DNA from 3 places in the Paenibacillus sp. J22P169 genome. Region 2 is predicted to be linked to each of the others. Evidence: predicted binding sites of a transcription regulator. Region 2 holds the regulator's gene; each other region holds the start of a gene.
The links. Region 2 encodes LexA, which represses DNA repair genes until DNA is damaged. Its sites were predicted from a motif close to CGAACATATGTTCG; they were not measured.
Positions count from the first base shown of each region.

Region 1: a site for LexA is predicted at 1,960-1,973, ahead of addB (helicase-exonuclease AddAB subunit AddB). Genes of this name have one in related genera too.
Region 3: a site for LexA is predicted at 2,079-2,092, ahead of AC58QG_RS00770 (YhjD family protein). Genes of this name have one in related genera too.

Region 1 covers NZ_JCAUAO010000005.1:287,091-291,378, reverse strand. The annotation lists gene addB (helicase-exonuclease AddAB subunit AddB) at 1-1,813, opposite strand, end outside; gene AC58QG_RS23770 (class I SAM-dependent rRNA methyltransferase) at 2,348-3,721, opposite strand; gene AC58QG_RS23765 (Na/Pi cotransporter family protein) at 3,842-4,288, shown strand, end outside.
Region 2 covers NZ_JCAUAO010000001.1:1,628,263-1,632,550, reverse strand. The annotation lists gene glnA (type I glutamate--ammonia ligase) at 1-392, shown strand, start outside; gene AC58QG_RS07715 (aminopeptidase) at 585-1,823, shown strand; gene lexA (transcriptional repressor LexA) at 1,893-2,510, opposite strand; gene AC58QG_RS07705 (LysM peptidoglycan-binding domain-containing protein) at 2,655-3,056, shown strand; gene AC58QG_RS07700 (DUF896 domain-containing protein) at 3,203-3,388, shown strand; gene AC58QG_RS07695 (HAD family hydrolase) at 3,428-4,219, shown strand.
Region 3 covers NZ_JCAUAO010000001.1:153,449-157,736, reverse strand. The annotation lists gene AC58QG_RS00780 (YhjD family protein) at 1-419, opposite strand, end outside; gene AC58QG_RS00775 (DNA polymerase IV) at 416-1,693, opposite strand; gene AC58QG_RS00770 (YhjD family protein) at 1,690-2,061, opposite strand; gene AC58QG_RS00765 (stage VI sporulation protein F) at 2,378-2,665, opposite strand; gene AC58QG_RS00760 (DUF1294 domain-containing protein) at 3,160-3,426, opposite strand; gene recG (ATP-dependent DNA helicase RecG) at 3,520-4,288, opposite strand, start outside.

The DNA of each region.
Region 1 (4,288 bases), on a different contig from region 2:
TTCGATCCATACTGCCGATCAGCAATTGATCCATCGAAGGCGGAACTAGCCCCAGCTTCATGCTTTCCATCCCTGTTTCGATAAGACCGTTAAACATCTCCAAGGATAGTTCATCATCGCCCATGGTTTCCACCAATTGATCCAGCATATCCATCACACTGTTCCACATTTGTCCATGTTCGCGAGCTTTTTCAGGTTTTCCATCACGTGTTGCTTGCTGTGTCCATGCTTCTAGCTTCTCTGGTGCTTGAACGGATACTAATAGCTCGTAAACAGCTTCAACCTGCGCCTTAACCGTGCGGGCTTGTCCAAGACGATTGGATAATGCAAGTAATGGACGCACAACCCACGATTTACTCGTATTTAGTGCTAGAAGCTCGGCTGTTTGTTCTTGTACCTGATCCTCCGCTTGCTCCAAGTTGGCACGAAATTGATATGTCCAAGGCTTTCCGTCCGTCCATCGATAGCCTTGAATCCCGAAGGCAAGCACATAATTCTCTAATTTATCCAGCTCAGTCCTCTGCGATGTTGCACCCGGAGGCAGCAGTAAATCTGTTTTGATGCAACGGAATACAGCATCGTAATGCCAATTATGCTGAACAACTTCGAGGGCAGATCGAATGAATTCTACAAGCGGATGATGTAGAACCGAACGCTTCTGATCGAAAAAGTGAGGAATCTCATAATCCGTAAGTACCATATTTAACAGATCCTGATAGCCTTCCATATTCCGCACCATGATGGCCATTTCACGCCACCGCACGCCATGCTCGCGGACTAACTTCAGCATGTCACGCACAGCACCTTCAACCTCTGCACGGCGATGAACAGCTTCCATAATGACAAGCTGATCGGCTATATTCTCCCCTGGAGAAGTCTTATACTTAGGAGCTCCACCACCAATGCGACGATCAAAATTCTGCTCTAAATAGGCAAGTGCAGGACTATCTTCGTATCGCGGCGAACGCTCGTGAGCAAGCTGAACAACTTCAGCCGCACCAAGTCCTAGCTGCCAAATCATCTCCTGTAAACGTACCATCGTCGTCGCTGTGGGATGAAATAAATCCAACTCATCCGGTGTATCCCCTGCCTGCAATTCGCGATCCAGACATAACGTGATCGTCACTTGCTTACAAGCGGCGAATAGCGCACCAAGCACCTTGAATTCTTGTGGTGTAAACCCGTGAAACCCATCAATCCACACCGAAGCAGAGCGTAAATAACTAGAGTTGGGCACTTGCTCCGCAAGCAGCGTCAAATAATCCTCACCGTCCAAATACTGCTTGGCAAGCTCCGACTCAAACTGCCTGTAGACGAGTTGAATATCGTGCATTTTATCTCGCAGCAAGCCGTGTTCACCAAGTGTGGTCACACGCTTATTTTCATGTGTCTCTAGTTGTTCAGCTGTCACACAATAGCGCTTCATTTCTGTGAAAAGCTGGTTCAAACGGTCAACGAAGCCCATTTGCTCAGCAGAATGACCGAATAGGCGTAGCTTATCTTTGTATTTATGTAAAATGCTCGTTAACAGCAGTTTCTTACCTGTATCATCAATTGGCAGCCTCGCGGTGCCGCCTTCTTCTTGCATCACGCGCCATGCTAAACGGTGAAAGCTTAACACTTGCGCGCGGATCATTCCGCGTATACTCGGATCTGAAACTAGCGCGTGCTCCGCTTGAAATGTAGCTTGTTCAGGGACAAGCAAAATCAACGGATCACCTTCAGGTGCCGATGCCAACTGCTGTTTCATTTCTGTCAAACAGCGTTCACTCTTGCCGCTTCCGGCTCTACCAAGCACGAATCGAATGGACATTAGGGCCTCCTAACACTTTCCGTCGGAAAGCTTGCTTCGTAAGCAATTCTCGTTTTCTATCTTTCTATTCTAGCATATTTCTATGGATGAGTCGGCGTGGTAGATCATGGAGGGGGATCTGGGGGATTCAAATTAAATATATAATGCGAACGTACATTCTGTTATTGTAACATGGAAAACGAAAAACGGAAAGAAAGGCTTTGTTTAATTGTCCAAAATAAAAATCCACTGATGGAAGTAGCAGACAGACGAAAGTGTGGCTACGGTGGAAACGGTGATGAAGACTACAGTGACGTTGGGCTACACTCTGCGTGAGTTAGTCGATTTAATCGACTAACTGCTCTCGAAAACCTGCTGACGCACACAAATTAGTCGATTTTATCGACTGACTGCTCTCCAATACCTGCTATCCCACACGAGTTAGTCGATTTTATCGACTAGTTCTCCCGAAACCCGCTAACACGGCACAAAAAAGCAAAGCTAGAATAATTCCAGCTTTGCTTACTTATCAAAGATACAATTAAAAACCTACTCTTACTTGCTTCGTACTTCAAAAATCGCAAACTTTAAATAATGTCCTTCATCTACGCCTAGAATGCGAGGGTGGTCCATTCCTGCCCCACGAAACTCAATTAAGCGTAGCAGTTTCCCCGCATCCGTTGCCGCTGCATGGATCGTTTCTAGGAACAACTCAGGATGCATGTGATAGGAACAGCTAGCTGTGACAAGATATCCGCCCTCGTTCACGAGTTTCATCCCGTGCAAGTTAATATCTTTATAGCCACGGCAAGCTCCTTCAACGGCACTTTTCGTCTTAGCGAAAGCAGGCGGATCGAGAATAACAACATCCCAAGTTCGGCCACCGGTACCAACAGGCTTAGAAGTGTCTACCTTGGCTTGTCCTGCCGCACCAGCAGAAGAGCGAAGCTTACGCTCATCCAAGCCTTTCACTTGTGTACGCAAGTATTCAAAGGCATCCGCAACAACGAATTCAACGCGATCCTCGAAGCCATTCAAAGCAACGTTCGTACGCGCGCTTTCAATCGCATGCTCGGAAATATCGAGACATGTCACTTTTTTTGCACCGAATTGACAAGCATTTAACGTAAAGCTCCCTGTATGCGAGAAGCATTCCAATACAGAAGCCCCGTCCCAGAGTGGGAACGTCACTACTTTGCCGTTTGCATTAACGGGCAGCATTTGTGTTACGCCGTCCTCTTCGACTTCCGTCAAATTGATGCCGCTGCGGTGTCCCCAGCCTGTCATCAACGGTGCGATCGCTGCGCGATTCTCACGTTGATCGAAGAAATAACCCGTCTTCTGACCTTCCTCAATATCAACACGAATGCGAAGGCCATTTTCTAAAATATCAACATGCTTCGCACAATCTCCGTACAGAAGCCCCTTTGTCTGTTTCAGGCCCTCTAATTCACGAATGGAAACGTCACTACGTTCATATATCCCTGCTGGCTTCATAACTTGTACCAGCGCTTCCACAATATTGTCCCGGCAGAGGTCCATCCCCAAGGTCAAAAGCTGCACAACTAGTGTGTTCTCGAACTTATCAACAATGAGCCCTGGCAGGAAATCGGCTTCCCCATATACCAACCGATACGACTGCGCTCCTTTCACAAAACGCTGACGATGCAGGAAACAACGTGTAAATCTTTCGACGAAGAACTCAGTCGTCATCGCCTCAATCGGGTTATACGATACAATACGTACCGTCAGCTGAGAAGCTTCATTGTAATAGCCGGTTGCTAGATATTTTCCTAGGTGGTTCTGAACGGATACAAGCTGTCCAGGCACAATATCTCCGTCCGTGCGCTCGATTTCACTCTTATACACCCACGGATGTCCTTGCTCCAAACGGGGTTTGCGTTTCTTATGTAAAAATACTACTGCCATGTTCTATAGCCATCCTTTGCGTGAAACCGTTCACCTACACCATCTGGCTTGTCATGCTTGTCTGTACGGTCACATATATTGGTTGAAAACGTCACTCGCTCACGAAAAGGAGATCCTCTCATGATTCATGCTATTATTCTGCCTGTTGTTACAGGCTTTATCTTATTCCTGCTTGGGATGAAGCTGATGGAAACCTCGCTTCAAACCTGGGCAGGCCCCCGCCTCCAGCTGTGGCTGGAGCGGTTTACCCGCACACCGGTACGCGGGCTCATCACCGGCACCGTGCTGACAGCGGCGCTGCAAAGCAGCACCGCAATCACGGTCATCGCCATCGGCCTCGTCGGCGCCGGCGTCCTGTCCTTCCCGAGAACACTTGGCGTGATTCTCGGAACGAATATCGGCACGTGCCTCACCACGGAGCTGATCGGGCTCAGCTTAGGCGGCATCGGCGTGCCGATCCTGCTCGCCAGCGCCAGCGTCTGGCTGGCGAGCTGGCTGGCCGGGCCGCTGCCGCAGGCAAGCGGTCCGCGCGCTCTCAGCGCCGCGCTGCCATCCGCAGCGGCGACA
Region 2 (4,288 bases):
ACCGTAGCCCAATGATTCGGATCCCAGCTTCCCGTGGACTAAGTACACGTGTTGAAGTTCGTAACCCGGATCCAGCGGCAAATCCGTACCTTGCACTTGCTGTTATGCTTGCGGCTGGTTTGGATGGCATTAAGAACAAAATGCAACTTCCTCCGCCAACAGATCGCAACATCTATGTGATGACAGAAGAAGAGCGTGAAGCCGAAGGTATTCCTAGCTTACCTCTTAACTTGAAACAAGCACTAGACGAGTTGCTTCGTGATGATGTTGTTTGCGATACACTTGGGGAACATGCTCTAGCTCATTTCTATGAGTTGAAAGAAATTGAGTGGGACATGTACCGCACACAAGTTCACCAATGGGAAAGAGATCAGTATCTGTCTCTGTACTAGAATTAACGAAACCCTTGACGCTCTTGGCGTTGAGGGTTTTTCTCTTATGGAGCAGCCTATCATTGCCAATCCCTCATGGGGTACGGTATCATAGAGATGGGTTTTACTTGACAACTAGATACTACTTTAAGCTTATCAATCTCAATTATGTGAGTTGATGGGCTTTTTAACGCGAAGGAGACGAATTGAACTATGGACAATTTCAATAGTAATTTAGAAAAGTATGCAGAGTTAGTGATTCGAATTGGGGTCAATTTGAATAAAGGTCAGGATTTGTTGGTGGAAGCGCCAATTGAGACCCTTGACTTAACAAGGCTTATCGTGCAGAAGGCTTATGAAGCAGGTGCGAATTATGTGCACGTGCACTGGCAAGATGATGTCGTTACACGCAGTAAATTTGATCATGCGCAAGATGAGTCGATGGACTATTACCCAGAGTGGTACACGACGATGTTAGAACGTTTTGTGGAGAATGGCGGAGCGTTGTTGAACATTAAGGTGCCGAATCCGAATCTGTACGATGGTATTGATGCTAGTTTAATTTCGCGGGCATCGAAAGCGGCATCAACGGCGAGAGCAAAATATCAACACTATGTTAGAACGGGTGAGTTCAGCTGGTGTTTAATTAAAGCTCCTACAGAAGCTTGGGCGAATATGGTGTATGCGGATCTACCAGAAGAGCAACGAATTCCAGCGATGTGGGATGCTATTTTCACATTCAATCGTGTTTATGAAGAAGATCCCGTTGCGGCATGGCAGGCACATTTGGATACATTGAAGGCTACGCATAGCTTGTTGAATGAAAGAAGCTATAAAGCGCTGCGCTATAGAGCGACGGGAACGGATCTACGTGTTGAGTTGCCTGAAGGACATATTTGGCTGGGCGGGGATAATGAGAACGCTCGAGGCATCCGTTATGTAGCTAATATGCCGACAGAAGAAGTGTTTACCATTCCGAACCGAACAGGTGTTAGTGGTACGGTGGCGAGTACGATGCCGTTAAATATCAATGGGGCGTTGGTGGATCGGTTTTCATTTACGTTCGAAGCTGGAAAGGTTGTAGACTTCCAGGCAGAGGTGGGTTATGACCATTTGGCACGCCTATTGGATATGGATGAAGGTGCACGATATTTAGGAGAAGTAGCACTTGTGCCGTTTGATTCTCCGATTTCCAATATCAACCGTATTTTCTATAACACAGGCATTGACGAGAATGCTTCTTGCCATTTGGCATTAGGTAGTTGCTATCCGATCAATTTGAAGGAAGGTACTACGCTGTCCAATGCGGAATTGAAAGCTCGTGGAGGGAATAGCTCGTTGATACATGTGGATTTCATGATTGGGTCTGCGGAGCTTGAGATTGATGGGGAACTAGCCGATGGGACGATCGAGCCAATCTTTCGTGCGGGAAACTGGGTATTAGCGTTTTAAAGCTAAAAAGCAAGGAACTCAAGTGTTTGAACACTTTGAGTCCTTGCTTTTTTTGATGTTTCCGTGTTCTTACATATCCCGGAACAAGCCAATGACACGACCGAGAATTGTCACATTCTTCAATAGAATGGGTTGTAGGGCAGAGTTCTCCGGTTGAAGGCGAATATGATCCTTCTCCTTGTAGAAACGCTTAACAGTAGCTTCATCATCTTCCGTCATCGCGACGACGATATCACCGTTGTTCGCTGTTTGTTGTTGTTTAACAATGACATAATCGCCATTATGAATACCAGCTTCAATCATACTGTCACCCATAATGCTAAGCATGAACACATTGTTATCGCCAACCATGCTTGAAGGAAGTGGGAAATAGTCTTCGATATTCTCAGTAGCTGTAATCGGAACACCAGCTGTTACTTTACCAATGAGGGGAACACGAGCGACGGAGACTGCGAATTGGGATTCTGCACCATCAAGCCCTAGGATTTCGATTGCACGCGGTTTAGTAGGATCTCGACGAATCATGCCTTTTTTCTCAAGACGCTCCAAATGCCCATGTACAGTGGAACTGGATGCTAGTCCAACAGCTTCGCCGATTTCTCTAACGGAAGGCGGGTAGCCCTTATCTTTCACTTCGTTCTTAATGAATTCCATTATTGCTTGTTGACGCTGCGAAATTTTACTCATAAGATATCACTCCAATACTGGGAATCATTACCCAAAGTATAACATAGAACCCGAGTTCGTACAAACATAAGTTCGAGAAATGGTTGACTCAAACATGTGTTCGTGTTATTCTAATATCAGAACAAACGTTTGGGGGATGATTTTATGTATATGGCTTATTCGCAATCTAACGCAAGAACAACACTTCAAGGTACTGCTCAAGCATCCAAAGGGATGACGACTAAACGGGGTCATGCGAAACTACTACTTCGTTTCTTGCTGATAGCAGTAATACTTGGAACTGTATTTTCGTTCGGTGCGATCGTACAAGCCTATGCAGGTGATAGTACTGTTACAATGTCTACACCAACAGCATCCGTTCAACCATCGGCGCAAACTATCCAACACGAGAAGATTGTCATTCAAAGCGGTGATACACTATGGGAAATAGCAGATTCTCACAAAAAGCCTGGAGAGAACACACGTTCTTACATCGAGAAGTTGAAAGCATTTAATCATTTGTCGAGCAGTTCTTTGCAAGAGGGACAAGTTCTATTACTTCCTTAATGAGTACATTTCTAGCTACCTATATAGATGAATGTTCGAGCCATAGACACATTAGTGTCCATGGCTCTTTACGATGTATCCTTGACAATCACAATCTCTGATGGCAAAGTAGTACTCATATTGAAATTTTGACTGGGAGGATTACAATGAGTGACAGCATGGATAAAACGATTGAGCGTATCAATGAATTAGCTCGCAAAGCGAAGACAGTTGGCTTAACAGATGCAGAGCTGGATGAGCGCAACGAGTTGAGAAAGAAATATATTGATGCATTCAGAGGTAACCTGAAAGTCCAACTGGATTCCATTAAGTTTACTGACGAAGAGAATTAAGCCTACTCATAGATACTACATTCAAAGGGGAAATGAATGATGACGTTGAAAGCTGTGCTTTTTGATTTGGATGATACCCTGTTATGGGATGACCGAAGTGTAGAAGAAGCGTTTGCAGCAACCTGTGCAGCAGCGGCGAAGCAAGTTAACGTGAATCCGGAGGAATTAGAAGCATCTGTTCGTAAAGAAGCGAGAAGTTTATACGAATCCTTCGAGACGTTCCCATTTACCAAAATGATTGGGATTAACCCATTTGAAGGGCTATGGGCTAACTTCACACAAGGTGAGGACGAAAACTTCCGCAAATTAGAGAAGCTAGCACCTGGCTATCGCACAGAATCTTGGACTAGAGGGCTTGCAGCGCTTGGAATTGAAGATCGTGAGCTTGGGTACAAGCTAGGTGAATTATTTGCCGCTGAACGTCGCAGTCGTCCTTATGTATATGAAGAAACCTTCCGTGTGTTAGATGCCTTGAAAGGCAATTACAAACTTCTTCTATTAACAAACGGTTCACCAGATTTGCAAAAAGAGAAATTAGCAGGCGTTCCTGCCATTGCTCCTTACTTCGATCACATTGTTATTTCAGGTGAATTTGGACAAGGGAAGCCAGCTGCAGCAATTTTCAAATATGCACTGGGTCTGCTTGAGATTGATGCTGAGGAAGGGATCATGATAGGGGACAAGCTAACGACAGATATTTTGGGGTCGGGAAGCATTGGGATGCGTAACATTTGGATTAATCATCACGGGCTTCAAAGTGGCGAAGAAATCGTCCCTGCTTATGAAGTAACGCGTCTTCAAGAAATTTTACCGATTATTACGAACGGTTAGTACAATAGAAAGAAAGCCCAACAGCTATTCAAGACTTCGCGGTCTGATAGGCTGATGGGCTTTTTCATA
Region 3 (4,288 bases), 1.5 Mb from region 2:
TCAGCACGCATGTAGTCCCTTGTCATCGTAAATCGATCTTCATGCTCACGGCACCTGTATCGGTAACGGATCATCTGATCGTCTTTCTCCTCCTCGGCAACGTGCATGTTATTCTCCAGCATATGGCGCTTAACTTTGGCTAAGTCGGCTTGCATATTTTTGGCCAGCACCTGAGCCACCTTCGAATAGAGCGTTCTTAGCATCTCGGAAGAACGCTCTACCTCACGCGCCCTTCGTATAATAATCGTATGCATGAGCGGCAGCAGAACAGATTCTCGTATAATGCTAATATCATCGGCTGTCGGGCGCTTCGTAGGAAGCGGTTTGTCATGACGTTGATTTTGAGCTGCTTCTCGATGTTGGGGCAGCATCATCCGGCTAGACTCCCACAAACCGTTATTCTGCAATTTTTTGCTCATTTATAATGACCTCCGATTTTGAGAGAACGAGTCTGCGCTTGACCGGCTGACGTCAGGGAGGACGCACGAACAATCGCCGCATTGCCGAACCGGTCCTTAATGCTGTCCGTCACTTTTTCCAGTTCTCGCGCCTTGACTTGATCTTCAAAAAGAGTGAGCTGATACGTCTCATCATCCACGAACTGGCTCAGCATCACCCCGGCCCGGCGAACTGGCATCGTATCCCAAAATTTATAGAAAAGCTGCTTCACAGCTTGAAAAACGGTACCGGTATGATTCGTTGGGTCTGGCATTTTCATCTGACGTGAGAAGCCTGTCGGTGCATCAAAGGGACTGCACATACAGCTGACAGTCACAATAGAGGCCATATAGCCTTTGCGGCGACAGTCTCGGCACACTTCCTCCGTCAGCTCCATGAGGATCGTATTCACTTCTGACGATTCCGCATAGTCCCTCGGCAGCGTCATCATATGGCCGATGGACTTCGGAGGCGTATCAAACGTCCCCGGTGTGACTGGACTGTCATCCAACCCATTTGCCGTCCGCCACATCACCTCCGCATGAATGTCCGACTGCTTTCCGAAGCGTGCGCGGAACTTCTGTTTTAACTGCGGCAGCGGCGTTCGTGCCACATCGCCAATGGTATACATGCCCAACTTGGCAAAATGAGCGGTCATCCGCGAGCCAACCCCAAACATTTTGCTGACGGGCTGCTCCCACAGGTATTCCTCGATTGCGGACGGAAGCAGTGTGAAGATGCCGCTCGCATTCTTTTTAGCCCATATATCCGTCGCTATTTTCGCTAAAATTTTATTCGAACTAATGCCTACGCGAATCTTAACACCTGTTTGTTTGAACACTTTGTGCTGCATCGTTGTCGCTATCGTCATCGCATCTCCAAAATGCGGAATACTTCCAGTTACATCCAGAAACTGTTCGTCAATACTGAAAATTTCAACGAGATCCGTAAATTCCTGATAAATTTCGGTTATTTGCAACGAAACATCAATGTAATGCTGCATCCTCGGACGCATAACAATCAGTTCAGGGCACTTTTTCAGCGCTTCCCCCAGCCTTTCAGCTGTTGATACGCCATATCCTTTGGCAACAGGGCAGGCGGCCAAAATAATGCCTGACCTTAACGCAGGGTCTCCTGCAACGGCAACTGGCTTATTCTCTAGACCTGGATGTTCGGCCTTCTCTACACTTGCATAGAAGCTCTGACAGTCCGCCAGGAAGATCGTTCGTTCCCCACCCTTGTTCCCCTTACTCATCGCAATTCCCCCCGCATATTCATCAGCATAGTCATCAGCTCAGCCTTGACCAAACTACGAAGCATCGTGAAATGGTGAATGTAACCTCGAACCTTGTACTCTACTTGAATGCCTAAAGCATTCATTTCCGTGTGAATCACCTTAATCTCTCGCTGCTTCATCTTACTTTTCAGCTGTTGTAATTCAGGATAAATAGCCATCTCAACCTCTCTGAGGTAAAAAAGTATGTGATTATAAACAATTTTATCTTTATAAACCTTAAGCTCCTCCATATCTCTTGCCAGCATGTCAAGTAAAATCGGCAACAGTGTGTATTCCTTAATCATTTGAACATCCTCTTCTGTCTCCACCTTTGAAGCACTACTCATGTTCTCACCACCATATGCGAACATATATTCGTTTTTCCATATTATATACCGAACACGTATTCGTTATGCAAGTGGTTTTTTGGATATTTTTTTACTAATAAAAGGACGAACTACAGTTAATTTCAATTATTTTACCTATTTTTACCATTTCACCAAATGTGCGAATCACCACGGACGAGTTCATGTCTCCACTCTCCGCCTCTTGTACATTGGATTTTCAACGGGAGGCGAGCGTGCGATGAAAGAAAAGCCTCTCAGGAAAAAACGCCACCAACAGAGCATCTTCCGCTCTGCAAGTGGCGTTTGCAGCGTGCACCTATCGAAACATGGACCATAATTTAATCAGATGAAACGTGTTATTAGGATCAATCTTTTGCGCGATGATAAACGTTAAAATTTGGTGCGTTTGATTCCCGCTAAGCTTCTCACCGAAAATGCCCGCGGCAAGACCAATTAAACGCGTAACCTTCGCCGTGTTTTGCAAATCTGCCTTTGTGACGCCTTGCAGCAGCATTTTGATGCGTTCCTTTACCTCAGGGTTTTTCATTTTGAACTTTACACGCTCCACGAGCGCAGGATCGATGCCATATTGCTGATAACTCATACCCGCACCTCCGATACCCGTCATGCTCCTATCCTATGAGTGAAAGTAGGCAAACTTGACTGGAGCAGCTTTATATAAGAAAAACCTATGTTGTTGGCCTTCAAATCGGACAAAACTTTGGCAGCAAAATGATCAGGCATAGACGGGAATTTCGGAAAAAATCCACTGGGCATCAAACGTTGCGTGCATTTAAATGGAAAAAGTACAGCTAAATTTGCTTTATTTCTCAATAAAAATTAAATAACTGGATTTTACGCATGTATTTAGATTGAATGTTCGAAGAAATTCTAAAAAGAACCATCTTAACTACATAATTTCCATCTAATGCGCAATTGCGGGGAGATTAACGGAAATTAACTGGAGTTTTTCCAGTTATTTCGTTTAGGGGAACGTGTATTGGGGTTCGGGTTCGGGTTCGGGTTCGAGTTCGAGTTCTCTCATCCAAACAAGACAAAAACAAAAAACAGCCACCGTACTCGGCAGCTGTCCTTTGCTTACATATACATGGCAATTAGAATTACACATATGCAATTTAATGCAATGAGCAGCGGAAAGCCAACAACGAACGATGTATGCTTCGTCTTGTGGCGCCAAACCCGCATGCCGAGCCAACCGCCTATCCCACCACCGAGAGCAGCGAGTAGAAACAGGCGTTTTTCCGGTACACGGCGACCTCCTTTTTTGGCTTGCCCTTTGTCATGTCCCATCTCAATAAACGTAATGATATTCATCAGCAATAAATAAACAAGAAAATAAGTCAAGACCGTAACACCTTCGTTCCCCTAAAATAGTGCAGCTACTTCTATCTTAAGAGGGAACACGCCAGGGGTCAACTTGTCTTCCAGACTAAGCTACTAATCTAGCACTTCGCTGTCAAAAATATGAGCCCGCTCCAAATACGCCCTCAGCGGCATAAAAGAAGCCCCCGTCCAGAAGGACGAGTCGCTGACAAGCTCGGCTGCATCATCTCGCGCCTGCTCCATGATTTCGAAATCCGCCATCATATCGGCGATGCGGAACTCCGGCAGCCCGCTCTGCTTCGTGCCGAAGAAATCCCCCGGCCCGCGCAGCTCCAGATCGCGCCGCGCAATCTCAAAGCCGTCAGTGGTCTCCGTCATCGCTTTCATGCGCTCCTTGCCGACCTCCGTTTTCGGGTCGGCGATGAGCACACAGAATGACTGGTGCTCGCCCCGCCCGACCCGGCCACGCAGCTGGTGCAGCTGCGACAGGCCGAAGCGGTCGGCGTCGTAGATCACCATCAGCGTGGCGTTCGGCACGTCCACGCCTACCTCGATCACCGTAGTCGACACGAGCGCCTCCACGGTGCCTTCCTTGAAGGCGCGCATGATCGCTTCTTTCTCTTGCGCGCTCATACGTCCATGCAGCAAACCGATCCGCATCTGCGGGAAATGCTGCTGCAGCTGAATGTGGACGTCGATCGCATTCTGCACGTCCAGCTTGTCCGACTCCTCGATGAGCGGACAAATAATATACGCCTGACGACCTGCGGCCACCTCGCGCTGAATGAAGCCGAGCACACGCTCCAGCATCGCATGCTGAACCGCGTACGTCTTGATCGGCTTACGTCCCTTCGGCAGCTCGCGCAGCGTTGAAACGTCCATG